DNA from 4 places in the Paenibacillus sp. FW126-R14 genome. Region 3 is predicted to be linked to each of the others. Evidence: riboswitches for the same ligand, from Rfam matches in the RefSeq annotation. Region 3 holds a riboswitch; each other region holds the start of a gene.
The links. A riboswitch is a leader RNA that binds a small molecule or an ion and turns the genes downstream of it on or off. The one in region 3 is predicted to bind cyclic di-GMP.

Region 1 (7,564 bases), on a different contig from region 3:
GCTGAAGCAGCTCGAAGGGATTCCTTGCTACGTGAAGGTGGGCATGCAGCTGTTCTATGCTGCAGGTCCCGGCTTCGTCGCGAGCTTGAAAGATCGCGGGTATAAGGTGTTCCTTGACGTGAAGATGCATGATATCCCGAACACCGTCAAAGGCGGCGCGGAAAGCGTAACGCGCCTGGGGGTTGATGTGTTCAATGTTCATGCCGCCGGAGGCAAGGACATGATGGAAGCCGCCTTGGAAGGCGTTGACAAGGGGCTAGCCGCAGGCGCTGCACGTCCGATCGTCATCGGCGTGACGCAGCTCACCAGCACCTCGCAAGCGGTGCTGAATGAGGAAATCGGCTTGACCGGAACGGTTGAGCAAGCCGTCATTCGCTATGCCCGCTTGGCGCATGCCGCGGGGCTGCAGGGCGTCGTCGCGTCACCTTTGGAGGTGACCGCGATTAAGGCGGCGTGCGGCGACGGATTCGTCACCGTGACGCCGGGCATCCGCCCTGCGGGAGCGGATGTGGGCGACCAGTCGCGCATCATGACGCCGGCCGAGGCTTTCGCTCAGGGAACGGACTACGTCGTGATCGGCAGACCAATCACTGGCGCGGCGGATCCAAGGGCTGCGATGGAATCGATTATCGATTCCATCCTGTAGCACCTAACAACGGAAGGAACGGTGGAAGAACGTGAGTCAACAGCTTGAAACGATTGCGAAGCACGTTGCTGCTTCTCTCTTAGAAATCGGTGCGGTAGCGCTTAGACCGCAGCAGCCTTTTACATGGACATCGGGTTTGAAATCGCCGATCTATTGCGATAACCGTCTGACCATGTCGCACCCGGCCATTCGCGAAGTCATCGCTGACGGCTTCGTCAGCTTGATTCAAGCGAAATTTCCGGACGCCGAGGTCGTAGCCGGCACAGCAACAGCCGGCATCCCTCATGCGGCATGGGTCGCGCAGAAGCTGGGTCTCCCGATGATTTATATTCGGGATAAAGCCAAAGGCCATGGCAAAGAGAACCTGATCGAAGGTTCTGTGCAACCAGGGCAAAAGGTCATCGTCATCGAGGATCTGATCTCCACAGGAGGAAGCTCTTTGAAAGCGGCCATCGCTGTCAAAGATGCGGGAGCGGAAGCTCTAGGCGTGCTGGCGATTTTCTCCTATCAATTGGACAAGGCGACGGATGCGTTCCAAGCGGCGGACATGCCTCTTCACACGCTTTCCAACTACGCTGCACTGCTTGAAGTGGCGCTGGAGAAGGGTGCAATCAAAGAGGAAGATATGGCCTTGCTGCGTTCTTGGAGAGAGAATCCTGCAGCGTTTGGCGTGTAGAAACGAATCGAAGATTGACGAATTGCGCAAGCAAAACCTATACTGGAAGTGTGCTAGGTACAGCCTAACATCTGCGAACCGGCAAATGACGCGAAAGCGGCAGACGCAAAGCTACAGGGGCTAACCGGCTATGGCCGAATGCTCGCCAGCTACCGAACGATGAGAGGAGGAGCGCTATATGAATATCAGCAGCAGTGTCTTTAATGCCATTAGCGGCGGAGACGCTTTGAAGCAGGCGGTTGGCATTCAACTGCTTAGCAAAGCGAGCGATATGCAATCAGCTTCAGCCAGTACGCTCGTACAGGATTTTGCGAAATCCCAGCAGTTGGTTACCGCATCGGCGGCGCCGCATTTGGGAAGCAATCTCGACATCCGCATATAAGCAAACAGGAAAGAAGCCCTACCTTTTTGAAAAGGAGGGCTTTTTTTGCATGAGGCTCGAAATTGCGCTAACGGATACAGAAACTATACGCTCCCCTTGGTCAACAGCCCAATAAAGGCTTGCAGCGGCTGAGAGATCCACTTTTTGGGATGAAGCAGCAGTTGAATATCTAAAGTTAAGTCTTCGTGCGAGAAGGGAAGCGACGCCAGTTTGTTCTGTTCGAGCTCACTTTGAACGGCGATTCGTGGCAGCAGGGCGATGCCGAGCCCGTTCATGACGCATTGTTTAATCGCTTCTAGATTTCCAAGCTCGAAGCCGATGTGAAGCGGGATGGTGTGATCTTTGAGCAATTTTTCAAACATGCCTCGATAGATGCAGCTTTCTTCCGTTACGATAAATTCCGTTTCTTGAAAGTCGGATAGCTGTATGCGTTCCAGGTGTGTAAGCGGGTGAGCCAAAGGCGCTACAAGTACTAGAGGCTCTTCTTTGATTGTAGTGCACGTCAAGAGAGGGTCGGCCGGGTAGCGATCCAGCAATAAGCCCAAATCATAGTCGCCTTCTCTGACTTTCGTTATGAGGGAAGCTTCGCTGTCAGGATAAAGATGGATATTAAGACCGGGATAAAGCTGTTTGAGCGCTTGTAAAAATGGAGGCAAATAATAGGCTGCAAGCGAGTTTATCGTTCCTATCGTCAATGTTCCCGTGACTTGGCTCGCAACGATTTCTTTGGACTGGTCATAGAGATCGAGCATTTGGACGGCCAGCTTCAGCAGGCTTTCGCCTGGTAGGGTTAACCGCAGCTGCCGGCCATACCTTTCAAAGAGAGAGACGCCATATTCGCGCTCCAGCTTCTGAATTTGCATCGTAATGCTAGACTGTGCATACCCTAATTCTTCTGCAGCTTTTGTAAAGCTCTTTCTGCGGGCAACCTCCCGAAAGGTCCGGAAGTACGTTAAGTCCATGAGAGTCCCCCTCACTTTTATCAAAAATATTGATGAGTATTATCATTTATTATAGCTAACTGTGATGTGATGTTCCATGCTAAAGTGTATGTACATCATAAAACTAGCGGGGAGATGGCACAAATGTTAAAAGAAAGAGATTTGAATGGCGTTTATGTACCCATTGTTACACCTTTCGATGAAGGAGGCGAGGTGGATGCAGCGTCTTTCTATAATCAAGCCTATAACTTGTTTCAGGATGAGGTGGATGGACTGGTCGTGAACGGGACGACGGGAGAATCGCCGACGATTCTGAGTGAGGAGCTTGGCGTTTTGTTTGCGGCGGCACAGGCTGCCAGAGAGGCTTCGAATGTAAGTGTTCCCCTTGTCGTAGGTACGGGTACGAATGATACGCTGTCGACGGTGCGCAGAACGGAGCAAGCGGGGAAACTGGGCGCTGATGCAGCTTTGGTCGTGGTGCCGTATTATAATAAGCCAAGCCAGCAAGGCATTATTGAGCATTTTCGCCGGGTAGCAAGCGTTGGCCTGCCGGTGATTTTATATGAAGTCCCGCACCGCACAGGAGTGAAGCTAGAGCTTGATACCGTAAGAGCGATCCTCGAGCTTGAGGGAGTGATTGGGATGAAAGACAGCACGCCGAACACGCAGTTGGTTGCTGAGCTTAGCCGGTTGGGCTCGAAGCCGGTATTATGCGGTGAAGATTCACTGCTTTTTGAGGCTCTTCAATCGGGAGCCAGAGGTGTCATGAGCGCCTCGGCGAATGTGGAGACAGAGCGGTTTGTTGCGTTTTACCGTCACTTTCTGGCTGGACAGTACGAGAAAAGCAGGGAGACTTTTGAAGAATTGCTTCCACTGATCCGCCTTTTATTCCAAGAGCCGAACCCCGCTCCCATCAAATGGCTGCTGGAGCAGCAAGGGATCATTGAATCCGGTACCCTACGGCTGCCTCTACTGCCGGTGACGGAAGGCTTGCGCGCGAAACTAGCATCTTATGTATAAAAATGGGGAGTTGACTGATTTATGAGTCGAACGAGAGTATTCACAGGCTCACCTTGGGAGCCGACTGTCGGTTATTGCCGGGCGATTCGGGTAGGAGACCGCATTGAGGTAGCGGGAACGACGGCGATGAAGGATGGCGAGGTGGTTGGCGCCGGCGACGCCTACGGGCAAGCGCGATTTGTGCTTCAGACGATCGAGCAAGCACTTGCGGAGCTCGGTGCCCGGATGTCGGATGTAATACGTACCCGTATGTATGTAACGGATATTTCGCTGTGGGAAGAGTTCGGCAGGGCGCATGGGGAATATTTCCGTGATGTGCAGCCAGTGGCGACGATGGTCGAAGTGAAAGCTTTGATTGATCCTGCATTGATGATTGAGATCGAGGTTGAGGCGGTTGTGGACAAAAATTAAACGGATCTGCAAAGCTTGAATGTGAAATAGCGCTTTTCCCGTCTAAGCTGCGATACAGGATCGTTAGCAAGCGGGAGAAGCGCTATTTGTTATTGTACTTTAACCTACCCGTTTTCCAAGAATAATAAGGTCTCGTTCGATGCCGTCCAGCTCGGCAATTCCCGGCAGATGCGCCCAATTTGCGAAGCCGAATTTACGGAAAAGCCGTAAACTTGGTTCATTGTGGCCGAAAATAAAGCCAAGCACCGTTTTAAGACCTAGCTTTGGACAAGCAGCTAAAGCTTGCTCCATAAGGTATCGGCCAATCCCTTGGCCGCGGGATGCTTCGTCGATATAAATGCTGATTTCCGCCGTACCATTATAGGCCGGACGGCCATAGAAGGATTGAAAACTAAGCCAACCGCATATTCCGCTGCCGTTTTCCAGTACCCATAGCGGCCGGAAATCGGCGGAGTGTTCGTGAAACCAGCCTTCGCGGCTTGCTGGCGTAACCGGCTCCGTATCGGCGGTAACCATGCGCCCTGCGACTGTTGAATTATAGATGCGTACGATTTCCGCGAGATCTTCCAAGTTGGCGTCGCGGAGGGATAAATTTGATGTGCTCATAGGGCGGCTCAATCCTCCATGCTTAGTTATTCTGTGCGGCAAGCTTCAACCAAAAGCGGCTGATCGTTTCTGTTCCTTTATCCCAATTGGCCAAATGGAAATGCTCGTTGGGCGCATGCAGGTTTTCGCCAGGCAAGCCAAAGCCGAGCAGAACAACGGGGGCATCAAGCACGCGTCCCAACACTTCGACGATCGGTATCGATCCTCCGCTTCGGGTGTACACCGGCCATACGCCATAGGCATCCTCGTAAGCTTCCGCAGCTGCAACCATCACAGGCTCATCGATCGGAGTAATAAACGGATTGCCGCGCAGCTGACGGTCCAGCGTAACTTTGACGCCTGGCAGATTTTGCCCATGAATATGCGCTTCAACAGCATCCATGATTTCTTCCGGTACTTGCGCCGCAACGAGGCGGCAAGCTATTTTGGCCGAAGCCCGGTTCGGGATGATCGGTTTAATGCCTTCTCCTTGAAAGCCGCCGCTTACGGAAGTGATTTCCAATGTCGGTCGCGATGTTGTTTGTTCGTAGAACGAGAATCCTTTTTCCCCATATAACGCCTCGACTTCCAAATCCGCCCGCACCTTGTTTTCATCGGGCTGCACTTGTGTAAACGCTTCGCGCTCCTTCTCCGACAGTTCAATAACCCGATCATAAAAGCCTGCAACGGCTACACGGCCTTCGGCATCATGAAACGAGCTCAGCAGCTTGGACAAAGCGTGAATCGGATTTTGGACAGCCCCGCCGTACAACCCCGAATGCAGGTCGCTGTTCGCCCCATCGATCGTAATTTCAAAGCCGGCCAGACCGCGCAGGCCATACATGAGCGCCGGTTTGCCAGGTCCATGCATTTGCGTATCCGAAAGGGTGATGGCGTCGGCTTGCAATTTATCTTTGTACTTTTCTACAAATGGAGGCAGGTTCTTACTCGCAATTTCTTCTTCGCCTTCAATGCAGAATTTCACATTTACCGGCAGACTGCCCTGTGTGCGTAAGAAAGCTTCAACCACTTTGACATAAAGCAAAAGCTGACCCTTATCATCCGTGCTGCCCCGGGCAAATAGCTTGCCATCGCGAACGATGGGTTCAAAAGGAGGCGTTTCCCACAGCTCAAGCGGTTCGGCCGGTTGAACGTCATAGTGCCCGTAGATAAGCACCGTCGGTTTGCCCTCCGCATGCAGCCAGTCGGCATAAACGACAGGATGACCGCCAGTCGGCATAATTTCAATGTTCTCAAGTCCGGCTTGTTTAAGGGCTTCAGCCGTCCATTCCGCACAACGCTTCATATCGGGTTGGTGTTCGGCAACAGCACTAATACTTGGAATGCGCAGGAACTGCATCAATTCCTCTATGTGTTGATCTCTTTGCTCATCCAAATAGGTTTTGATCGTTTCAATCATGTCGGTATTCTCCTTCTTTGTTAGCAATTCTAATAACGTTGCTCCTTTTAACTTCCCCAAATTGGGGGGAAATCCTGCAATCGGAGGTTAATACTTTGTTAATAATCCGTTTAGAAAGAATCAATAGGGCTATTTTATACTGAAAACAATAGAATTTAATATGTAATTTAATAATTTGTAAGAAATAGGAATAAAGTTGTATGGCAATATTTTCAAATTAATAGTATATTTTGATAGATTCATACATGTGCTCGCAAAAAACTTTCAGGAAATTTTCAGTTTCGTGTAACTTTTTGAAAACATGTACCGTCTAATTTATCATACAGCTGATTTGGTAAGGAAAGGAAGAAGTGCCATATGGCTAATTGGTTTCGCAAAAGAAACACATCAGAAGCGCCAGCTATGGAAGAGGTGATCCCCCACGAGATTCACGTGCCTACGCGGGTACATCTCGATTCGCCGCTGTTGACGGTAACCGGGGTGCAGCGATCCTTTCAAGTCGGCGGCGAGCGGTTGGATGTACTGAAGGGAATTGAGATGGAACTGAAGCCGCTTCAGCTTGTTATGCTCAAAGGCCGGTCAGGTTCGGGGAAAACGACGCTACTGAATTTGATTGGGGGACTCGATCAGCCGGATGAGGGGGAAATCATGTTCCTGAACCATGCCTTTCATCTTGGCAGCGATAATGAGCGAACGCTGGTCAGGCGCAAAGAAATCGGCTTTATTTTTCAATCATTTGCCTTAATGCCGTTGTTATCTGCTTGGGAAAATGTAGAGCTGGCGCTGCGTATGGCGGGTGTTCCGCGATCGCAGTGGAAAGAAAGAGTTGCTTACTGTCTCGAACTCGTCGGACTTGGCAAACGCATGCACCACCGTCCGTTTGAGTTATCCGGGGGTGAGCAGCAGCGTGTTGCGATCGCCAAGGCGATTGCGCACAAGCCGTCGCTCATTTTGGCCGATGAACCGACAGCAGAACTGGATTCCCAAATGGGGGCACAGATCATGTCCGTTTTTCGAAATATGATTGCAACGGAACAAGTAACGATTTGTATGACGACCCATGACCCTACTATTTTGGAGGTTGCCGATCATGTTTACGAAATGGTGGACGGGAAATTCGTCTCCTAGCTGGAGGAAGCCCGTAACTGCACTACTTGTAAGTACTACACTTTTATTGTCTTCCGGCTGTTCGCTGCTCCCGAAGGAGCAGGAGGAAGAAGCGCTTCCCAGCATCAATCCGCCTAAGCTATCCAAGAAGCCCGAATATACGGTGAAAACGGAAACGCTCGAGTCGAAAGTAAGGGGGAGCGGCCGATTGATGGCGCTGCAGGAAGAGAAGCTGTTCTTTTCCGAAGATATGACTTCCAAACGGATCAGCGCCATTCTTGTAAAGAACGGAGATACCGTTGAGAAGGGACAGCCTGTTGCTGAGCTGGATCTCTCGGATATGGAAAGCGATTTGAAGCGGAAGAAGCTTCAAACC
Region 2 (7,564 bases), on a different contig from region 3:
GAGTACACCTGACAGCAGCCTGCCGTGGAAAAGCTATGGCCATGTGCTTTCTAATCCGCCTCAGACGGTATATTATTTCCCGGCTCATGATACGAGCGATGCCGATGCAGGGCTGGAAGAGTTAAATGGCGATGCTGTGTTTCAACAAGCTTATTTTGTTGTAAGCCAATTGTACCGTCAACTGGCGCCGGAGTCCTTGCAGAGTCTCGGAGATTGGCGAACTTTTGCGAAACAATATGCACATGCTGTGATGCTCCGGCATTGGGGAGTGCAGCCTGTAAGCTGCATGGGCGAGGGCGTTGGCTGTATGACTGCGTTGGTCGTGGAAGGTCAATTGTCACTTCCGCAAGCCATCGAACGGCTGATCCGTCAGGACTATCCTGCGTTAGTTAAACCAGAGGCGGAAAAGACTCGAGGAAAAGTTGTTGTATGCATCTCGTCAGCTCCTGCCTGGATGCCGCAGAAGGAAGACTCACTAATCGTCTGCAACGGCAGCAGCATAATTGGCAAACTGCAGCTGCAGTGTCAATTGTTTGTTAAAGGTCTCTATGTGCCTGAAAGCTCCGTACATAGGAAAGTATCTCATATGCTTCCGGGCTACCCGTGGAATCATCAATCGTGTTGGAAAATAGCGGGCAATCATTCGGGGGAGTCAACTGGCATAACCTGTTTTTGTTAATTGGGGGAGTTGCTTTGGAAAGTATCGATGTCGTCGTCATTGGCGGAGGGCAAGCAGGTCTTTCGACAGGGTATTATTTACGCTCGGAGTCGCGGAAGTTTATTATTTTGGATCATAGCCCGGAAATAGGGCATTCGTGGAAAGACAGATATGACTCGTTAACCCTTTTTACGCCTCGTAAGTATAGCAGTTTGCCTGGGCTGCCCCTGAAGGGAGATCCTTGGGGCTATCCGGCAAAGGATGAGATGGCGGCGTATTTAAAGCAATATCAAGAACATTTTGCCATACCCGTCCAGTTGGAAACCCAAGTAAGGCGGCTCTCTTACGCTATGGGGCGATTCTTAATCACGACTAACAAAGGGACGTGGTTGGCTCAACAAGTCGTTGTGGCGACAGGCCCTTTTCAAACTCCTTTCATTCCTCCCCTTGCACAGTCTCTAAGCCCGGAAGTGTTTCAAATACATACAGCAAATTATCGTAATCTTGAAATGCTTCCTGAACAGGGGGATGTGCTCGTGATCGGCGGGGGGAATTCCGGCGCACAGATTGCACTTGAGATTTCTCAACAGAGGAAAGTTTATTTGTCAGTTGGTCATCAAATTCAATATCTGCCTTACCGTTTGCTTGGCAGGAGCCTTTTTTGGTGGTATGAAAGGATTGGGCTGCTAAGCAAGAGTCCGAAATCATGGATTGGGCGGCGGTTCATGAAAAAGAAAGATCCGCTTTATGGTTTTGATCTGAGAAAGGCTATTGCCAGCGGAAGGGTCCAACTATTGACCAGAGCGACAAGCGCGAGTGGCAGACTGGTTTCTTTTGCAGACGGGTCTTTTCATGAAGCGAGTACGATAGTATGGGCTACCGGCTTTCGTTTCGACTATCCATGGATATGTATTCCCGAGATTTTCGATCACAATCAAACGGTCATTCATGAGCGGGGAGTTACATGGATTCCTGGGTTGTATTTTGTAGGCCTGCCTTGGCAGTCTTGCCGGGGATCGGCGTTGATCGGATGGGTACACCGGGATGCTAAATTCATCAGCCGCATGATCACACAATATGGAGAACGCTATGCAAATGAAGGTAATAGCTACGAGGATTTGTCATCGCACGGGAGTTGACATTTGGCGTTCATTCGCTTCCTTCCTCGATGAAGGCAGAAAGGCCAAAATTGCCAAATGTCTGCAAAAGCATCAACAGCAAAGAATGATGGCAGGGGACATTTTGCTCCACTATGTGCTTCGGCATGAGCTGCGTATGGATAAAAGCAAAACGAGTGTCATCTACAGCCCCTCAGGGAAACCGGCCCTTTACGACTGGCCCCGTATTTTCTTTAATATCTCTCACTCAGGGGAATGGGTTGCCATTGTTCTGGCCTCTTGTGAGGTTGGAATCGATGTTCAGAAGCAGGACCCCCGGTTTGCACAGCTGGCAGAAAGCATTCTGTCCCCTTCGGAAAGTAAAGAGCTTCTGCGTGTTCAAGACCCTGCCGTCTTTCTTTGTTGGCGTTGGGTGATGAAAGAAAGTTTTGTTAAGCTGATCGGTACGGGGCTTGGTTTTCCTATGACGAGGATAGACTATGACAGGATTTCTGCCGTAGATGCCGTAACAGTATATGAGAAAAAATGCTATTTCTGCAGAACCTACGAGTTGGTGAAGTGCAAAACCGAAGAGGCTTATCCGTTAGCGGTCAGCAGCGAAACGTATAACTTCCCGGATGAGGTGACAGTCCTTCCCTATAGCAGCTTGCTGAAATGGGCAATTGGTACCATAGTAAGAGAGTAAAAAAGCTGGGTTCCCGTTCGAGTACGGGGATCCAATTTTTTTGTTCGACAAAAAATAAGAAATAAGGACACGGACTGCCGCTTTTCGTGTATAATGAGTTCTTAATCTCATAATCTTAACCTTTGGTAAATTAGCAGCAAGAGGAGTTTTGGCAGATGAATCGATTACGCGGTTTTCTTGGTTCTTATCATCCGATTGTACATACGTTAATTTTGGGGACCGTCATGGCCAGAGCGGCGTCTTCCATGAGTCTGCCTTTTCTGGCGATCTACTTAGCCAAACATACATCCATGAGCGCGGTAATGATCGGAGTTGTCATTGGGATGGGAGCTTTGGCCGGAACGGTCGGGGGCTTTATCGGCGGCAACTTATCGGACCGATTCGGCAGACGCATCATTATGCTGGCCGCTCTTTTCGGATGGGCCGTTGTGTTTGTCGGCTTCAGTTTCGTAAAACTACCGGTCTTATTCATGCTGCTCAATATGTTAAACGGTCTGTGCCGCTCGTTCTACGAGCCGGTTTCGCAAGCTTTGATGGCGGATCTGACAGAACCGGCCAAACGGCTAAGCGTTTTTTCGATGAGATACATGGCCATTAATGTCGGTGTAGCTGTCGGTCCTTTGTTAGGTGCCTTTTTTGCTACGATGGACGGGTCTCTGCCATTCCTGCTAACTGGAATTGTTTATTTGATCTATGCGGTTACGCTATACGTTCTCCTCATCGTTTTTGGCATTAAGCAGATCGAAGGAGAGAAGAAACAACCGGTTACGTTCGCCTCCGCATTGCGTGTCATCCGCAGCGATGTCACGTTTCGCTACTACATCCTTGGCGGGATCATCGGGGCGATCGGATACTCGCAGGTCATGGTGACTCTTTCGCAGTATTTGGAGCAAAGTTTCACCGATGGCGTCAAAATGTTCGCAGTCCTTATGAGTGTTAATGCGATTGTGGTCATTGCTTTACAAATACCGCTTACTCGAATTTCCAATAAGTATACGCCGCTTGCCGCCATTATTTTTGGCAATTTGATGTTTGCTTTAGGAGATGTGGGTTTTGCGTTCTCGCATTCGCTGATTCCGATGATTGTATCGATGGGGATCTTCACGCTTGGCGAAATTTTAAATTATCCCGCGGCGAACATGCTGATTGACAAGCTAGCTCCCGAGCATATGCGAGGCACATATTTTGGCGCTCAAACCTTAACGAATGTCGGCCATTTCATGGGACCGTGGATAGGCGGGTTTTTGCTTGTAGCTTACGGCGGAAGCGTTTTGTATCTGATCATGGCTGTTGTGGTCATGGCAGGGTCGCTATTCTATTGGAAAGGCGCCATCAATCTACAAAACTTCCTGAAAAATTCGTCGAAAAAAGAAATTACTTGATAAAAATGGCGAAATTAGTACTATAGAACTATACGATTTCAAAACAACTTCCCTTATTCTTGATAGTGTAGATATTTTCATGTAAATAAACTTTACAACACATCACGACATGGCAAAACTGACGAAAGTCAGCGACGCAAAGCTATAGGGGCTACCTTGTTCTGGAACGAACTTGTTGCCAGCCAGCTGCCGAACGATTGGGCATTCACCTTCGAACCCCCTCCGATCGGTACACAATGGTGGGGTTTTTCTCTATCATAGCGCTAATTAAACATGAACAAAAAGGAGGACCAGACAGCATGCAGTCCGAACTACATGAAGAGCAGAAAGTAATTTCGCTTTGCGGCAATCATGTTGCCCGTTTGGTACCATCCACGGATGGACCAAAGCTACTGATCAATTTGGAAGAATACGCGCTTAACGAAGCTTGTTGGGATGTCGAAATGTTTCATGGCAGAAGCAACAGCATCTTAATCTTCTACTGGAAAGGCGAAGTAAAACTTTCAGTGAAAATGCCGCCGATGCCCCAAATTGAAGCATTTATGACAAGACTTTATCAAATCTTGACTTCCAAATTAAGAACAGTTCAGCCTATATAGGCGAGCTGTTTTTTTTTATTCGTGGACAGTTTCTAATTGTTAAAGAGCGTTAATTCAATAATGTGAGATGTCACATTATCTACGCACAAATAAACTTCTTTGCAGACTGTTGAAAAATAATTTAATGCGATTGAGTTGATTAATTGGTCGGAGTATAGCCAATTCGGATAGTGATGCAGATATTTCTTATCAGAGTATAGTAGTTTTATATGATTCCATATTTCGTCGAATTCTTGAATGTGAATTGGATTTATCGCATCTTCGTAGCTAGTCTTAACAGACTTATTATTAAATCTTACATACTTATAATCACCCGAAGAGGTATGTTCACCATGAAATTGGTATAAATCTAAAACGAAGGGATTAATCCTTTTTTCACTCAACAACAAAGTAAAGAGTTCCTTCGATGTAGGTTTAAGATTTTCTAATCTTAGTTCAACGGGAATTCTCTTAGACGTTACGACATGAATATTTTGAAAATGGCAAAGCAAATTTCTGAGTGCATCATCATTTAGATCGATATGTGTAAGTGGAATTATAATACACATTTCCGGTGCTCGAAAAATAAACGGTGCAATATAGTATTGTGCAATGGGGGATATTACATTACTCGCGCTGTCCAGCGGTGGAATAGCTTGAAAATGAGTGTCTTCTAGCCGTGAATACGCCGTTCTAGTTAAATTTTCAATAAAATTTTTATCCATATCTTCAAAGTGGCACATATAAATTATCTCCTTAACTCGATCTAGCTGTGGGGCTCCGACAACCTTAACAACTAAGGAAAGGGATAAAATCTATTATATACCAATTTTGTAATGGGTAAAATCTTTACCCTTGCAGTTACGTAAATAGAGGATGATTAGTTCACTATATGAACTGATCACCTCTATTTTTTATTTGTGATTTCCATTTCATCTATCTAGCTCAGCATGTTTATGTTTGCTTCTCCAAGTGAAGGTATAAGAAATTTATGATCAATAGGCGATGACATCACGATTAGAATCGTGTAGGTCCCGTATTTATCACATTGATTTCCGAACTCCTCGAGAGCTCGTGTGGAATCGCTTACTACTTTCAATAAGTAGTTGTGTTCTCCACTTATACGGTAACATTCGACGACATCGGGAGTCGAGCGGCAGAAATCAAGGAATGCGTTACAATCCCTTGTATGGAACAAAATGTAGGCAGCAGCATGTTTTCCAATTTTTTCAGGGGAAATGATGGTGCGATACTCGCTGATGATCCCTTTTTCCTCCATGCGCCTAACTCTTTCCGTTACTGCGGGTTGTGATAAACCGACACATTTTCCTAGCTCCGTCATAGAAATTCTCGCTTGGCTTTGAAGGTGGAAAAGGATTTGCTTATCCACATGATCCATTGGAATCGACTCCTTTAAATTTAAGGTATTTCTTATAAACTAACTTGTAATTCATCGTAAAATGACTCATTTAACTTAGTTGCCTTATGTAATCGATATAACTTATTTTATATAATAAGCTTACAATAGTAAAGCGATTTAAGCTTTAACTATTCCGAAAGGATGAAAAATGTTGAGTATGCTGCATTCAAATAAAATTAATCCAGCATGTTTACCAGGTCGCATCGATGAAGTAATCGATCGAACACTTGCAGACAAGCGACTGGTCGGAGCTGTCATTAAAGTGGCGATTGATGGGGTACTGGTTTATAGCCGAGCTGCTGGTCATGCCGACCGCGAGACGAACCAGCCCATGCAAGAAGACGCTTTATTCCGGCTTGCCTCGGTTACTAAGCCTATCGTTTCAACGGCTGCTCTAGTGTTAGTTGCGCAAGGTCGCCTACAGCTGGATGACCGCGTTGATCGCTACCTTCCAGAGTTTCGGCCACGTCTTCAAAACGGCGAGTTCGCGACTCTGACGATTCGTCAATTGATGACGCATACCGCAGGTCTGACTTACCGCTTTTTTCAAGAAGAAAATGGTTCTTATCAGCGGGCAGGCGTATCGGATGGCATGGATCAGCCCGGTATCACGTTGGAAGAGAACCTGCGCAGGCTGGCTTCTGTACCGCTACTCTATACACCAGGCACCGAGTGGAAATACTCGATCGCAACAGATGTGCTGGGAGCAGTAATTGCAAAAGTTACAGAAACACCGCTTGGCGAGGCCATACACTCGCTGGTGACAAAGCCGCTTGGTATGAGCGACACCGGTTTTACTGCAGCCTGCCCAGAGCGGCTTGCCACTGTCTATGCCAATGAATTTCCGGAGCCACGGCCTCTCCAAGATCCCGACAGCATTGCCTTTATAGAGGGCACGGCGGGCTTCCGGCTTGCCCCTGGCAGGGCACTTGACGACACTGCCTATCCTTCTGGGGGAGCCGGCATGGTCGGCAGTGCAGGGGACTTTTTGCAACTGCTGGAAACATTGCGCAAGGGAGGAGCACCCCTGCTGCCGGAGTCTATGGTGCGCGAAATGACTAGTAACCAGATTGGTAATCTGGAGATGGCTTTTTGGCCAGGACGAGGCTTTGGCTTAGGTTTTACACTGCTGAAGGATCCTGTCGCCGCCAATACTCCGGAATCCCCTGGTACATGGCGCATGGGCGGCACCTATGGTCATTCGTGGTTCGTCGATCCTGTGCAGCGGCTCAGCGTCGTGGCGTTCACCAATACCGCACTTGAAGGCATGTCGGGTCAGTTTACAGTTGACCTTTGTGAAGCCATCTATGACAGTAACAAGAAATAAAGAACGAAAACAAGAGCCTTGGTCCGGGATGAATCGGCTGAGGCTCTCCTATTTGGCGATTAATGGCTTTGCATTGGACCATATAATCTACAAGTTATTAGAGAGAGGTGCTACTGAAATGAGCCAAAACACAACTTCTGCCACACAGAGTGTCACCAGCATTACCTCTTCTGAACGTCTTCCATGGGCTGGATTACTCGCTCTTGCAATGACGGGATTTATCTGCGTACTTACCGAAACGATTCCAGCCGGCTTGTTACTCCAAATCGGGGAGGGGCTTGGAGTTTCGGAGGCTCTTGCGGGTCAACTTGTCACTTTGTACGCCATCGGCTCACTATTGGCCGCAATTCCCCTGACCTCTGCAACGCGCGGATGGCGGCGGCGCCCCCTGCTGCT
Region 3 (7,564 bases):
GTGTAATTCCTAATAGCGATTTACTAAGGCGGTTCTTTTTCATGTTGTTCATGATTGGACATCCTCCTTCAGGATCGTGTTTTAGGCTTCCACCTGGGATAACCTTATCACATCCGGAAGGACCTAGAGATTACCAATCGTGGAGAAAGACGAGGACAGATCACGCTCGGAGGCCGATAATTAGAAAACCGTGAGAATCTGATGAGCAAAAAGACCTTGACAACAAACATGGAATGAAATCATTTTTTCTCATCTTCCTCTCATGCTCTTTTTTCTTAATTGTGATACGATCTATATGAGGCAGGTGAAGAAAGATGAATCATCATTCCATGATCACATTAATCAGCCATTACGGATATGCAGGCATATTTGTTTTACTTTTCATCGGAATCGTCGGCATACCGCTGCCGATCGAGATAATTCTTTTAGGTGCAGGCTATATAGCGGTTAAAGCCAATCTTCATATCGGCGGTATTATCGGCTTTGCTTGGCTTGGGGCTAGTGCTGGAATGACGCTTAATTACCTGCTTGGACAAAGCATTGGGCTCAAACGAATCAGCAAGGTAACCAAATGGATTCGTATTTCCGAGAGCCGTTTGGAGAAGTGGGCGGAGCAGTTTACAAAGTATGGTGCAATTGTGCTTCTGATCGGCTACTATGTAGCCGGGTTAAGGCATGCGGCTCCCTTCATTGCCGGGGCAACGAAAATGCGGTACATCAAATTTATGTGTATTTCTTACGCTGGAGCCTTGGCTTGGATCTTAGTCATTGTTCTCCTCGGTCAAAAACTGGATAAAGCTTGGCGCCACTACCATCTGCACTTCCATCATCCCTTGTGGATCATTGTCGCGGCGGGGATAGCCGCCATTGGCGTAATGGGAGTAAAGCGAATGGCTGCGCAGCGGCGGCTCTCCCGATAAAACACAAATAAACACCTCCAATTTCACCGGGTAACCGGGATTGAAGGTGTTTTTATTTTGATGCGAAACCAACCTACTTGCGCCGCCGTCTGGCAGGCAAAAATCGGCCGTTTGCCCGTGCATAACGCAGCACTTTGAAGAACATTTTTTTCTCTTTCAGTTGGTTGAATATAAAGGGATCCGGTGCAGTGTTCACTTCCAATACCCAGGGCTTCAATTTTTTATCGACGCCGAAATCAATACCGATTTCCTTGAATCCAGGATAAACCTTCTGGTAATGCACGGCGATTTTATAGCTCAGCTGGCGCAAGAATGTGATATAATCATCTTTTTTCTTGTTTTGTAAGTAGGAGCCCAGCAGCAATTCTAACGGCAGCGGTTTGCCGCTATTATGAAAGTTCGTTACGATTTTGCGCGGATGAGCAACCCGGCCGATATACCCGGTAGCTTCCCACGTTTTTTTTGGCGTTTTCTGGACCATGATGCGTATATCGAATATTCGATTGTGATGTTTCAACAGGTGAATGCCTTGTTGGATCATATAGTTTCTGTTTAGCTTGGATTTGTTTAGAGCCGTAAATAAACCTTGGAACGTAGGAAAAGTTCTTATGGTTTGTCTGTTTTGAAAGCTGTAATGCTTTGTTTTTTCTACGCGGATAACGCCATTGCCGGCAGAGCCTGTCGTTGGTTTGACATAAACCATCTTATGTTTATTTAGCATCGCAAGCAGGTTTGCTTGATTGTAGATTTTTGTATCAGGGACAAAATTCCGAAGTTCTTTGTTCAATAAGAGAACCTTTGTTTTGACCCATTTACTGCTTATTGATCTCCCGCGGTACGCTGACATGACAGCACCTCATTTTGGAAATTTACTAAACATACGTCTTACTGATCTGTTTATTATCATATTCCAATGGAGCGGAATGACTTGGAGAAATGTCTAGCCGGCAAAATTAAAATAAATTCACAGGTTTGGATCAAAGGCTGTTTGCAACTGAAAGTTGCGCCAATTAAGATGAATAATAATCGTATACGAAGGAGTCGTTACCCTATGGGAGATCAACGCTTTAAGAGCTCGGTAGAAATGACCTTGAAAGTGATTGGCGGCAAATGGAAGCTGGTCATTCTATGCCATCTGATGGACGGTGTCAAACGCTTTGGCGAATTAAAACGGGGGATGCCGGATATCACGCAAAAAATGCTGACCCAACAGCTTCGCGAATTAGAGGATGACGGTATTATCCACCGGAAAGTCTTCGTTCAAGTGCCCCCGAAAGTCGAGTATTCCTTAACGGAATATGGCCAAACGATGGAGGTCGTGCTGCATGTGATGGCCAATTGGGGAGAGAAGCACCAGGAACGGATTGAGGTTTAAAAATGTCGTCCATAGTATCCAAATGGGTACTACGTCACCAAATAGTGCGTACTTCCTTTTTGAAAAGTATCGGCGTACAATAGGCTCCGTGAACAACATAATAGAAGGAGTGACTCATCCATGGAGCTTCAATTAGCGTTAGATCTTGTCAACATCCCACAAGCCAAACAGTTGGTGAAAGAAGTGGAGCCTTATGTAGATATCGTCGAAATCGGCACCCCGGTTGTCATTAATGAAGGGCTTCGCGCCGTTAAGGAAATCAAAGAAGCTTTTCCAAACTTGAGAGTGCTGGCTGACTTGAAAATTATGGACGCTGCCGGTTATGAAGTCATGAAAGCATCCGAGGCAGGAGCGGACATTATTACCGTATTGGGAGCTTCGGAAGACATGACGATCAAAGGCGCTGTTGAAGAAGCGCGGAAACAAGGCAAACAAATTTTGGTGGACATGATCTCCGTGAAAAATCTTGAGCAGCGTGCGCAAGAAATCGACGCGTTTGGCGTGGATTACATCTGTGTGCATACAGGTTATGATCTGCAGGCTGTCGGTAAAAATTCCTTTGAAGATCTATTGACGATCAAGCGTGTTGTCAAGCAGGCCAAAACAGCGATTGCCGGAGGCATTAAATTAAGCACGCTGCCGGAAGTCATCCAAGCGAGCCCGGATCTTGTTATTGTCGGCGGAGGAATTACCGGACAAGAAGACAAGCAGGCCGCTGCCGCTGAGATGCAGAAGTTGATCAAACAAGGATCTTAACGCCGATGAGAACGAATGAGTATGCAGCCCTCATCCTTGAGGAGCTGCAGCAGGCAGCCCACCGGTTGGATGCCGTGCAAGCTGATCTGCTTGTTGAGCGAATGCTGGCGTCCAGCAAGGTTTTTCTAGCCGGGGCCGGCAGATCCGGCTTGATGGCCAAAGCTTTTGCCATGAGGCTGATGCATATGGGAATGGACGCTTACGTTGTGGGAGAGACGATCACGCCTAACGTAACAGCGAGCGACTTGCTCCTCATGGGATCGGGTTCCGGAGAAACCAGAAGTCTTATCGCCATGGGAGAGAAAGCCAAAAGCTTGCAGGCGACTGTCGCGGCAGTGACGATATTCCCGGAATCAACGATTGGGCAGCTGGCGGACCTAACGGTCAAGCTTCCCGGCTCTCCCAAAGATAAGTCGAATAGCCAATACTCCACGATACAGCCTATGGGCTCGTTATTTGAACAGACGCTTTTGTTATTTTTTGACGCGGTCATCCTGCGGTTAATGGAGAAAAAAGGGTACGATTCCACAACCCTGTTCGGCCGTCATGCCAATTTGGAATAATCAGCAAAAAATCGCAGTCAAGCCCACTCTTGCAACCGCACAGAGTGGGCTTTTTTTATTAGGAAATGCCAAGAATATGGGAAATGATCTATGAGAATAGTCATGCTATATTGTAATAATGGGAAAAAAGACCTAATATAGTAATGACATATTCATGCAGTTTTTTAATTGATAAAGGCAAACCCATTAAAAAATGGGGACGCAAAGCTATAGGGACTAAAGGAGTCAATCCCATGTCAGCCAGCTACCGATATACCACTTCAACGCTGTTTCGTCCAACAAAAGTGGCTTGCTCGGTAAGTATACGAGTAAGCTGCTTTTTTTTTGCAAGTTATTCATACTAGAAGATATAAGGTGATGGTACATTCAATGAAATTTTTTAAAAAGAGAGCATCCAAAAAAGATCCTGAAGATCACATTCATTATCAAATTGACCTGCCGTCAAGCGAATCGATTCTCGACAATATTACGAATGGTTTTCTAATCTTAGACCGGAATTGGCACTTAAAATATACCAATAAGTCGATGGAGTATTTTGTAAGAAAAACACGCGACGAACTTATTGGAAATAATATTTGGGATGTGCTCCCCGAAGCTGTGGGCACCAAATTTTATCATAATTATCATAAGGCGATGGCAGAGCAAATTCCCGTTATTTTCGAGGATTACTATGAACCGACAAAAGAATGGCTCGAGATTAGCGTTTTCCCGTCGGAAGAAGGTTTAATTGGGTACGCATTCAATATTACGGAGCGAAAAAATCATGAACAGATTATTGAACATATGGCTTATCATGATTATTTAACCGATCTGCCTAATCGCAGATTTTTTGAAAAAAAACTGGAACAATTCATCGAGCAAGCGAATGAAAATCAATACGTCATAGCTCTCATTTATATCGACATGGATAGATTTAAAAATATTAACGATACGCTTGGACACGGATTGGGAGATCAATTGATCAAAGAATTTTCGGTTAGATTGGTTCAATATATAGATGATAAAGGTTTTGTTGCCCGTCTAGGGGGGGATGAATTTGCCGTTGTGCTGGAAAAGCAGTTCGAAAACAACGAAGCCGTGGAGAAGCTTGCGGACAACCTCATTAAACATATTGAAGCAAGCCCTTTTCTGAATGATGATTATGAGCATTATATTACGGCGAGTTTAGGTATCAGTTTTTACCCACAGCATGGAATGGATGCGCAAACATTGGTGAAAAATGCAGATATAGCCCTTTACCGGTCAAAAGAAAAAGGGGGAAACCGGTATACGTTGTATAACCCCATCATGGATATTGACAGTTTCAAAAGATTCACATTGGAAAAAGATCTCCGGTTAGCCATCCATGACAATAAGCTGGAATTGTATTTTCAACCGCGAATCGATTTGAAATCAGGGAAAATTGTGAGTGCGGAATCCTTGGTCCGTTGGAACCATCCGGAATGGGGAATGTTATCGCCGGCGGAATTTATCCCCCTGGCCGAAGACACGGGCTTAATCCTTCCCCTTACGCATTGGGTGGAGCTGACCGTTTGCAGGCTGATCACATCCTGGCAATCGGAAGGAATTTCTTTTGTGCCCATTTCGATCAATGTGTCCGCCCGTCAGTTTTTATCCAAAAATTTTATCCAAAGTTTAAAGCAAATACTGGAGGAAACACAGGTTGATGGCCATTGGCTTGAAGTCGAAATCACCGAAACCTCCATTCTGGAAAATCAAAAATTAGTTGAGTCAACCATTTCGGAGCTAAAGGCACTCGGCATTAAAGTATCTTTAGATGACTTTGGTACAGGCTATTCTTCGCTTGCTTATTTAACGCAGTACAACGCTGACGTATTAAAAATTGACAAGTATTTTATTCGCGATGTAACAACCAACCCTTCTAATGCTGCCGTTGTAAAATCAATTATCCATTTGGCTCAAGGTTTAGGGCTGAAAGTTGTTGCTGAAGGTGTCGAAACCATGGAGCAGCTGATGTTTTTAAAACAACATGAATGTGATGAAATTCAAGGATACTTATTTAGCAGACCAGTCCCGATTGACGAATTTAAAAATCTGTTAGCAAAAGAGGTGCTGATTCCTAGCCAAATCAATCAACGGATGGGGACCGATACCAGGCAGAACTATTTTCAGGATCAGCTTATTTTCCCAATAGGCGCACAAATGACGATCATTAAAATCAAAGACAAGGAGCTGAGTTTAGGGAAGACAGAGGTGGTGCTTGAAGATATCGGGGCTCAGGGACTTCAATTCTTAACACATTTAGCTTTAGCGGTAAGTAAAGACATTATTTTTGAATTTGAGATTGAGGTTTTCACTGAAATCATCCGTGTATTTGGCTATATCGTTTGGAAGGAAGAAGTAGAGAATAACAGGAACCGGTATGGTTTGGAATTTACGAAAGAGGATAACGACCACCTTCACCGCCTGGTGCAATTATTGAATCAATAAAAAAAAGCAAAGTCGCCGGGGGCTCCCAGGCGACTTCGCTTTTTACAATGATTAGCGGCTGTAGCCTTGTAATTGCTGCTCCGCAATTTGGACAAGGCGTCTCGTAATGTGGCCACCTATGGAACCTGCATCACGCGTAGCGAGGTGTCCATTGTAGCCGTTCGGTTGAAGTTGAATGCCCAACTCTTGAGCAACTTCATATTTCATTTGGTTCAAAGCTCCCTTTGCTTGAGGTACTACTAAAGTATTACTGTTGTTAGCCATGATCTAATCACTCCTTCTTGTGGTGTAATCGTAGTTTGTGGAGTGTAAGGAAGTCTTATACATGGAACAACATTTATCTGAAAACTGCCAATACGGTAGGGAGAAAAAGGGTCATGCCAGCAAGCAGACCGATGCCAACCGCGCCCCGGTAGTTTCTCTGTTTCCAGAGCGAAGGGACAAGACTTCCGATGTAGACGCTGCCCCAAAGAGAAAAAAATGCGGTTGGGCCAAAATGCATAAGAATCTCAATCACGCGCAGCATCTCCCTCAATAGCGGGACCTACTTGATCACCGTACCTGCGCATTTTAAAGCTGACGTTCGCCTCATATTGGGCGTCCTTAATATGTTCTCTCCAGTTGAAGTCATCCCATTCTTGGAGGGTGGAGAAAGACGATTTGAGATAGTTGTTGATTCGGAAACAATCGCTTTCCCATTTATGCAGCAGCTTGCTGATCAATTGGTTGGATTGTTCCAGCAGCTGCTTTTGAACTAAGCGTTCCAGTTTCTTAGTGTTCTCGGGCTTTGTGTAGTCTACTTTGGATTGAACGCTAACCAAGTCTCCTTCCATGTCGATATCAAAGGCGATATGAACTTTGTCATTATTCCGCTTTACATGCATGCGGGTTTGTTTCTCAGGGCTTACGATCATGCTGATATTCAGGCTGCTGTCCGAAGGGTCAGGGAAATCCCAAATGGATTTCTTAAAACTGCCGGTTAGCATATTCAGGATAAGTGTCTCTGAACCGTCAAGGAAGCCTGCGAGCTTACTGCCCTTGTATATGGCGGAGCCATAAAATTCTAGAGGAATTTCACCGTACCTTCGGATTTTGCCGGCATTTTGTTTTCCAATGATGGGCTGCGACGTACCGGAGCTGGAAGAATCGCTTCCCTCAGCAGGCATCTGGGAAAGACCTTTGCGGATATCGAGCCGGGGAGAGGCTTGAATCGTAATGGCTCCGGTCCCAGCGGATTCAATATCCAAGATAAAGTCGTTGAAGCGGGATTTGATCGGGATGAGGGAGCCCATATCATTGGGATCCAATTCGAGTTCAATCCAGAGACTAATATCGGTTTCAGTGGTCGGTAAAATGTTTTGGATAAAGGTTTCGGCATCGCCCCGTGTCGTCATCACGTACATCGAACGGCGAAACTCGCGATTGCGTACAACTTCGCTCAGAATCGGCATGAGACCTTTGCGGGCGATGCTTTCGCCAAAAATAAACGCTTTTGCATG
Region 4 (7,564 bases), on a different contig from region 3:
AGCTGCTTCCGCTACGCCCAGCTTCCCTAAAAAAGAAGAAGCCTCTACATAGGCTTCTCTAATCGTCATCGAGGCAGTCGGCATCACATTGCCTGCTCCCCTTTATCTAAAGCATCGGACTGTGCAGCAATGGTTAGTGCGGACACAATCTCCGCCATATCCCCGTTTAGAACAGTTTCCAAACGATGCAAAGTCAAGCCGATCCGGTGATCCGTAATCCGGCTTTGCGGGAAGTTGTACGTGCGAATTCGCTCCGAACGGTCTCCCGTTCCAACCTTGCTCTTGCGCTCGCCCGCGTATTTCGCTTCCTCTTCCTCGCGCATCTTATCCGAAATCCGCGCGCGCAGTACGCGAAGCGCTTGCTCCTTATTGGAGTTTTGCGATTTGCCGTCCTGACACGTCGCAACGATGCCCGTAGGCACATGCGTTACGCGAACCGCTGATTTCGTCGTGTTAACGGACTGACCGCCTGCTCCGCTGGAGCAGAACGTATCTACGCGAATATCCGCATCATGAATGACAATCTCAACATCTTCCGCTTCCGGCATCACAACAACCGTGGACGTTGATGTATGAATACGTCCGCCTGATTCTGTTACTGGAATACGCTGTACACGGTGCGCTCCGCTCTCAAACTTCAGCTTGCTATAAGCGCCTTTGCCCGTAATCATGAAAATAATCTCTTTGAACCCGCCCAAATCATTGACGGAAGCATCGAGAATTTCCGTTTTCCACCCTTGCCCGTCCGCATAACGCGTATACATCCGGTACAAGTCGCCTGCGAACAGCGCAGCTTCATCGCCGCCTGCCGCTCCGCGAATTTCAACGATGACGTTCTTATCGTCATTCGGGTCTTTTGGCATCATGAGCACTCTAAGCTGTTCTTCTAGATTAGCAGACTGTTCGCTTAGCTCTTCGATCTCCATTTTCACCATTTCACGCATTTCATCGTCCAGCTTCTCGTTCTGCATCGCTTTCGCGTCTGCCAGCTGCTCGGTCACGCTCTTATATTCATTATAAGCATCGTAGGCTTCCTGAAGATCAGATTGTTCCTTCGAATACTCTCTAAGCTTCTTCGTGTCACTCGTTACATCCGGGTCACACAGCAGTTCGCTTAATTTCTCATAGCGGTCCACAATGGACTGAAGTCGATCCAACATAACGGATCACTCCTTTCTTTATTTTTTATGGTTTACACATTAAATCTGAAATGCATAACGTCGCCGTCATTCACCACGTACTCTTTGCCTTCCAGGCGCACTTGGCCTTTTTCCTTCGCGCCATTCATGGAGCCGGCCGTTACCAAATCCGTATAAGACACAACTTCGGCACGAATAAATCCGCGCTCGAAATCCGTGTGAATCACGCCAGCCGCTTGAGGAGCTTTCGTTCCTTTGCGGATCGTCCAAGCTCTTACTTCCTGCACCCCGGCCGTAAAATACGTATATAAGCCAAGCTTGCGATAAGCTGCTTTAATCAATCTATTCAAGCCGGACTCTTGAAGTCCCAACTCTTCCAGGAACATCGCTTTTTCTTCGTCCTCGAGTTCAGCAATCTCGGACTCTACCTTCGCGCTGATCGAAACAACTTCGTTGTTTTCTTTCGCCGCGTACTCCTGAACGATTTTGACGAACGGATTCTCATCCGCTGTTGCCACTTCATCTTCACTCACGTTTGCCGCATAAAGCACAGGCTTCATGGTCAGCAAATGAAGATCGCGTACAAGCAGCTTCTCATCGTCGCTTAAATCAATGCTGCGCGCCGGCAGATCGTTATAGAGAGCTTCCTTGATGCGTTCCAGACACTCAACCTCGGCTACAACCTTCTTGTCGCCGCCTTTCAGGTTTTTGCGGGAGCGCTCGATCTTCTTCTCTACGGATTCAATGTCAGCCAAAATCAATTCGAGATTAATCGTCTCGATATCGCCAATCGGATCCACTTTACCGGATACGTGGGTAATATTATCATCCTCAAAACAACGGACAACATGCACGATCGCATCCACTTCACGAATGTGAGCCAAAAATTTATTTCCAAGCCCTTCGCCTTTGCTCGCACCCTTTACCAAACCCGCAATATCAACGAATTCAAAGGCTGTCGGGACAATGCTTTTAGGGACAATCATCTCTACCAGCTTGTGCAATCTCTCGTCCGGTACTTCAACTACCCCGACATTCGGATCTATCGTACAGAACGGATAGTTCGCAGATTCTGCCCCCGCCTGTGTAATTGCATTAAACAATGTCGATTTTCCTACGTTCGGTAGACCGACGATACCTGCTTTCAAAGCCATTGTAGTTACAACTCCTTAATTTTCGAAAATCATCCTTCTTATTATATAGTACTTGGAACGCAAAAAAAAGCCTGAAGGCTACTGATTAGCCGCAGACTTTTTTTCCAGCGCTTTTTTCGTTTCATTTTCCCGCTTCTGGACGAAGTAGGTTTCGATCTGATTTTTTAAAATAAAGCCGCGCAGCGCGTTCGTTTTCTGTTCCGGTATGGCGGTAAAGCTTGCCCCGTAGTAATAGCCTTCATTCGTTTTTTCCTGCCGGACAATTTCCATTGTACATGGCACCAAAAAGCCCAAAATCAACTCCACTTCAAGCTGGGAATGCTTTTGTATGACCTTTTCAAGCATAGCATTCTCATTGATTGTGAAACCTAGGCCGTTGACGGATATATTTTTGATAGAGAACCGGATTGGATCATCGAATTGATGCTTATTTCGCTTATTTTTGTCTTGAAGTCCGAAAAGCAGCCCCTCATTCTTCACATCCACGCGAGGGAACTCCCTTTTCTCCGTAAACTTCCTGCGGTTTTCAGGCGGATTCAGGACAATGAGAGAGCCCTGCTCCTTGGCCACGACCGTTGTCTCCATGACAAACAGCCCGGACCTCGTATACACGGTCATTTTACATTTATCGCCCAGCGCAAAATTATCATATTCCGGCAGCTCCACCTCGATAATATCGCCGAGCGCATAAGTAAGCACGCCTGTGGCTACGAAATCGTCCTTGCTCAGCATCGCCTTGCTTTCAATCATGACTTCAGCATCGTACCCTTCTTTGCTGCCGTAAAACTTCATAGCTTTCTGCCTGCTCGCCATTTTGTTCATCAACACCTTCCTCCGTGCTCCGTATATAAAAAATAGACTGCCCCTTTACCGCGGGAACAGCCTATTACCTCAACCCAAAAAAGCATCGATTTTCGGTAACCAGGCTGTCATAGTTCCATGGAACGGTAGACCCTCAGCTTTGCGTCCTTGCCTTTCGGCAAGTTTGCCATTATCGAACCCTGCAAATGAAATTTATACATATCTCGTTCTTTATGGTCTAAAAGACCTACGTTATCTCTCATTATACGGATGGCTGATCTTATTATCAACTAAATCCCTTGCATACGGATTGTATTTGTTGTATGAATGTTAAAAGAATTACATATCCACAACTTTTTAAGTTATACACATTGTTATCCACAGGTTGTTAACAACGAATATTTGTTCGATTCTTTGTACACATGTGGATAAGATTATTTTTAGCGAGGTGTCCCCCTGTGGATGAACATAATGAGCATAATGAACATATTCTCTGGATGAAAGCAGCTATTGAAGAAGCACGCAAAGCCGAAGCCATTCGCGAGGTGCCCATCGGCGCCGTTGTTGTCCATCAAGGTCAAATTATCGGCCGCGGCTACAATCTTCGCGAAACCACGCTGGATCCTCTGGCTCATGCTGAAATGATTGCCATTAAGCAGGCTAGCGAGCACCTGCAAGCTTGGCGTTTGCTCGATTGCAAGCTCTACGTCACGCTGGAGCCTTGTCCGATGTGTGCGGGAGCCATCGTCCAAGCGCGGGTTCCGCAGGTGATCTACGGTACGACCGATCCCAAAGCCGGCTGCGCGGGAACGCTGATGAACCTGCTGCAGGAGGACCGGTTCAATCACCGGGTCGATGTGGTCAGCGGCGTGCTGCAGGCGGAGTGCGCTACTATGCTGACGCAGTTTTTCCGCAAGCTGCGGGGGAAGGAGTAGGCGCTCCCGCGAGAATATTTTTTAGCGGCACTAGATTTACACGCTGCCGCCCAAAAGGTTGCACCGCACAAGGCTTCGTGCTATCATAATCCTTGCTATGCGCCCGTAGCTCAGCAGGATAGAGCAACAGTTTCCTAAACTGTAGGCCGGATGTTCGAATCATCTCGGGCGCGTTTGCTTAGAAATCCGCGGTAGGTCAACGTTTAGCTAACATTGAGCTCAGCGGAAGGAGAACGTAAGGCATACAGTCTGTACACGAAAATTTGCGGAACTATATGCCGGAAATTCACCGTTTAAATACCCGTTTCATGTGACCCTTTACGGAATAACGTAAGGGGGTTTTCGTTATGAGTAATGTTGATCCGCGGAAAGGTAAATCAATCGCTAGTGGATGCCGAAATGTGGACGTAGTGCCTTCGTATGGTCTTGAAAGTGCGTTCCATTTGTTTTGATGTTGCTAAGAAGGCGGAGGGCATGCGCGAGAGAACGTTGGGGAGTTATGTATTATACTGGGGTTATTTTCGCGAATGGATCGGTCAAACTTGTCCACAACTAGTGGATATTGGCGCGATCACAACCGAAGTTGTCCGCGATTACGTTAGATTTATGAGCACTAAGCTTAGACGCGATATAGAGGACGCTCCCAACTTGTCGCCTTACACTATTGCGTTTCAGCTGCGAGATTTGAGGACCATATTTAACTTTTTGTTTTTGGCACGTGAAAAGAAGTTCATATCAATCCAGTCAAGAACGTTAAACAGCCGTGCTTTGATCACAAAGAGTAAGCGACGCTCAGTCCGGATCAGCTTAAACAGTTACTTGCGGCAATTGATACAAGCACGTTTGCTGGGTTTCGCGATAGGACATGCCTACTTCTGATTGCAGACGGCGGTTTTCGTATACTCGAGGCACTACGCTTTGAACTCTTCGCGGCCGCATTATCGCAGGCGACCGTCACAATGAGTGCGTGCGGTAACCTCGAAAATGGCGGCATTATACGCGAATAATGCGGGGAAATCGTGAGGATTGGCGACTTTGCTTCGCGCGTAGTATGTACGAGCTACGTGAAATTAACTAATAAAATACATATATTATATTATTTTACTGTAAATGTTTAGACATATTATGTTTAATAACGTAAAATTCACCGAGTAACTTATTTTTAGAAAAAGGTGGAATTTACTTTGAAAAACAGATTGAGAATTGCAATTTTTCTTTTAGTAATTTCATTGTTATTACCTGTAGTAAGTGCTAAAGCGGCAACTAACTACACGGGCGGTCTACTTGATGGGAAACCAGGGAAGGTTATGAACACCTCAGATCTTGAGGAGCCTGTAGTAGGATACGTTGTGAAAGAAGCAAAGTATAACGCTGCTTCCGAATCAACTACATTGCTGACGGATAACAACGAATCAACACTAAATAGAATTATGGGCTATGGAATTAATAAAAGCATGGTTCTTTACAAATTGGACGCGGATGCTGAGTTGACGTCATTCCGTTTAAAGTCATCTTTAGGTACAAACGTCTCGATGATGCTTTTTAAAAGTGATGGTAGCTACTTAGGAAACTACATAGACAGTGGTCACACAACTGATGGCCGATTACTTACTCTTTCCACAAAAAAACAAGGTGTCCGCTATGTAGCTCTTGTGAGTAGAAATTATGGGCAAGAAGACGATGTTTTTGAATTTAACGTCTACGGTACATTAGCTATTCCAGTCGACACTACGCCGCCAATAGCACCACTCGGACTTAATGCAACTGCTGGCAATACTCAAGTAAGTTTATCATGGACAGCTAATGCGGAACCCGACATTTCGAGTTACAAGATATATAAAGACGGAATTCTCCTTACTACAGTAGCAACAAATAACTTTCTTGTTACAAATCTAACGAATGGTACGCTATATACGTTTCAAATAAGTGCGGTAGATACTGCCGGTAATGAATCCGTAAAAAGTAATGTTGCATCCGCGACTCCAACGGCACCCGTAACAGCCGGACGAGCCCTACTCGTTGTCACGTTAACTAGCGGACTCGAAAAGGAGTATGATCTCCCTATGACGGACGTTAACGCGTTTATCGCGTGGTATAATGGACGTGCGACAGGTACTGGATCGGAAATATACACGTTTAATAAAACGTATAACCTTGCGAAGTTTATCAGCCGCAAAGATTATGTCGCGTTCGATAAAATTGAAACGTTCGAAGTTAACGAATATAATCCAAATTAATATAACGAAAAATAAACGTCAGTGTAACGGAGTGATTCCGCTGCGACTGGCGTTTATTTTATATTTAGTCCTTTAAGAACTCTTTGTCTAATAATATGTAATATAATTCCCCGTCATAACCGAGTGCAACTAATCGTTCCTCATAATCGAAAAACACATCTTGAATGTCTTCCATTTCTTTGACGCTAAATTCTAACGTATTTTGTTAATCATCTGATTGCTCATACTAAGTCTCCTCATTAGTTAACTTTTCGCGCTCTATGGTAATTAGACGTGTTGCCTTTACTCTGTTGAGACGGTAATTATAGGTAATGACATCAGTCACTTTAGGCACTTTCATACGACGACGTCGTCGCTTTTATCGCTTGCCCTTCGCCCACACTACGCGTATAATTACGAATATACGTTCGAACAATATTCCCAGAGGTTGATACGTTATGAATGCAGCGCCCCCAATTCATTGACTATCCGTTCTAATTTAAAACCACTTATAGACGCTCGTAACCTGTCCATACGTCAAGTCGCACAAGATATCGATTACCGATCCGAATCCGTTCGTCAACTATATTAATGATGAAATGGAACGCTATCCGCGTGAGCTTCTAGCGAAACTTTGCGCATACCTTGACGTTACGCCTACGGACTTATTAATACTCGTAAATGGCACAGAGTAAATCGTGCCATCGTTCACAAATAGAATGCTCTGGACGAAAAAAGACGGCAACTGATCTAACAGAAGCCGTCTTCTTCTTATTTATCGGTAAAACTCCGTTGATCTCCGCTAAGTCTTCGTGATGCTTATCCGTTCGACTAAAATAGTTCCCGCCGCATATAGGTAATTCCTCCAGTTGCAAACTTTTTATAGTCTATCCACATGTGAATAGACTATCCACATATCCCGGTAAACAAATCAGCACTATCAACATGAGCACAAGTAAGGCCTTTTTCAGACGATATTAACAACCAAAAAGAGGGAGGATCTCAACAAGTGGACAGGGGTTCTCGGAGGGGGAGGGTCTTAGACAATAGCACATCCTATGTTGTACTTTGTGCAATAAAATGACTGAAATCCAGCCATAACGCTCATCTTCATTGTACTATGTACAACGTTTTGGAGGGGGAGGAGTGGTTTTCGAAGTACAGAGGTCAAAATAAGTGTACTTTGTGCAATGAAGATGACGATGGAGAGGAAAAAACCGCTTCTGCATTGTACAAAGTACAACAGAGTCCGTATTTTTGCGTGAAAAAGGGATGATCCGCCGCGCAAAAAAGAAGGAGGTGCCGCGCGCTGCCTTATT

Region 1: another riboswitch for cyclic di-GMP. It lies ahead of AC3WRW_RS05890 (YjfB family protein); the one in region 3 lies ahead of AC3WRW_RS31005 (EAL domain-containing protein).
Region 2: another riboswitch for cyclic di-GMP. It lies ahead of AC3WRW_RS04860 (hypothetical protein); the one in region 3 lies ahead of AC3WRW_RS31005 (EAL domain-containing protein).
Region 4: another riboswitch for cyclic di-GMP. It lies ahead of AC3WRW_RS10020 (PilZ domain-containing protein); the one in region 3 lies ahead of AC3WRW_RS31005 (EAL domain-containing protein).

The regions. Positions count from the first base shown of each region.
Region 1 is NZ_JBYTBS010000006.1:22,794-30,357, reverse strand. It holds gene pyrF (orotidine-5'-phosphate decarboxylase) at 1-646, shown strand, start outside; gene pyrE (orotate phosphoribosyltransferase) at 678-1,322, shown strand; cyclic di-GMP riboswitch class I at 1,393-1,479, shown strand; gene AC3WRW_RS05890 (YjfB family protein) at 1,501-1,704, shown strand; gene AC3WRW_RS05885 (LysR family transcriptional regulator) at 1,788-2,666, opposite strand; gene dapA (4-hydroxy-tetrahydrodipicolinate synthase) at 2,790-3,665, shown strand; gene AC3WRW_RS05875 (RidA family protein) at 3,687-4,076, shown strand; gene AC3WRW_RS05870 (GNAT family N-acetyltransferase) at 4,176-4,682, opposite strand; gene AC3WRW_RS05865 (dipeptidase) at 4,705-6,081, opposite strand; gene AC3WRW_RS05860 (ABC transporter ATP-binding protein) at 6,484-7,209, shown strand; gene AC3WRW_RS05855 (efflux RND transporter periplasmic adaptor subunit) at 7,172-7,564, shown strand, end outside.
Region 2 is NZ_JBYTBS010000005.1:49,685-57,248, forward strand. It holds gene AC3WRW_RS04840 (type I polyketide synthase) at 1-679, shown strand, start outside; gene AC3WRW_RS04845 (flavin-containing monooxygenase) at 694-1,797, shown strand; gene AC3WRW_RS04850 (4'-phosphopantetheinyl transferase family protein) at 1,754-2,461, shown strand; gene AC3WRW_RS04855 (MDR family MFS transporter) at 2,617-3,843, shown strand; cyclic di-GMP riboswitch class I at 3,945-4,037, shown strand; gene AC3WRW_RS04860 (hypothetical protein) at 4,143-4,442, shown strand; gene AC3WRW_RS04865 (hypothetical protein) at 4,475-5,146, opposite strand; gene AC3WRW_RS04870 (Lrp/AsnC family transcriptional regulator) at 5,362-5,820, opposite strand; gene AC3WRW_RS04875 (serine hydrolase domain-containing protein) at 5,999-7,168, shown strand; gene AC3WRW_RS04880 (MFS transporter) at 7,287-7,564, shown strand, end outside.
Region 3 is NZ_JBYTBS010000087.1:4,502-12,065, reverse strand. It holds gene AC3WRW_RS31035 (C40 family peptidase) at 1-52, opposite strand, end outside; gene AC3WRW_RS31030 (DedA family protein) at 315-920, shown strand; gene AC3WRW_RS31025 (YheC/YheD family protein) at 994-1,767, opposite strand; gene AC3WRW_RS31020 (winged helix-turn-helix transcriptional regulator) at 1,972-2,295, shown strand; gene hxlA (3-hexulose-6-phosphate synthase) at 2,416-3,051, shown strand; gene hxlB (6-phospho-3-hexuloisomerase) at 3,057-3,614, shown strand; cyclic di-GMP riboswitch class I at 3,781-3,866, shown strand; gene AC3WRW_RS31005 (EAL domain-containing protein) at 3,984-6,065, shown strand; gene AC3WRW_RS31000 (alpha/beta-type small acid-soluble spore protein) at 6,117-6,329, opposite strand; gene AC3WRW_RS30995 (hypothetical protein) at 6,391-6,603, shown strand; gene AC3WRW_RS30990 (Ger(x)C family spore germination protein) at 6,575-7,564, opposite strand, start outside.
Region 4 is NZ_JBYTBS010000010.1:147,886-155,449, forward strand. It holds gene prmC (peptide chain release factor N(5)-glutamine methyltransferase) at 1-69, opposite strand, end outside; gene prfA (peptide chain release factor 1) at 84-1,160, opposite strand; gene ychF (redox-regulated ATPase YchF) at 1,193-2,293, opposite strand; gene AC3WRW_RS10020 (PilZ domain-containing protein) at 2,372-3,115, opposite strand; cyclic di-GMP riboswitch class I at 3,207-3,293, opposite strand; gene tadA (tRNA adenosine(34) deaminase TadA) at 3,553-4,029, shown strand; tRNA gene AC3WRW_RS10030 (tRNA-Arg) at 4,129-4,202, shown strand; gene AC3WRW_RS10035 (fibronectin type III domain-containing protein) at 5,214-6,266, shown strand; partial or broken gene AC3WRW_RS10040 (helix-turn-helix domain-containing protein) at 6,727-6,940, shown strand.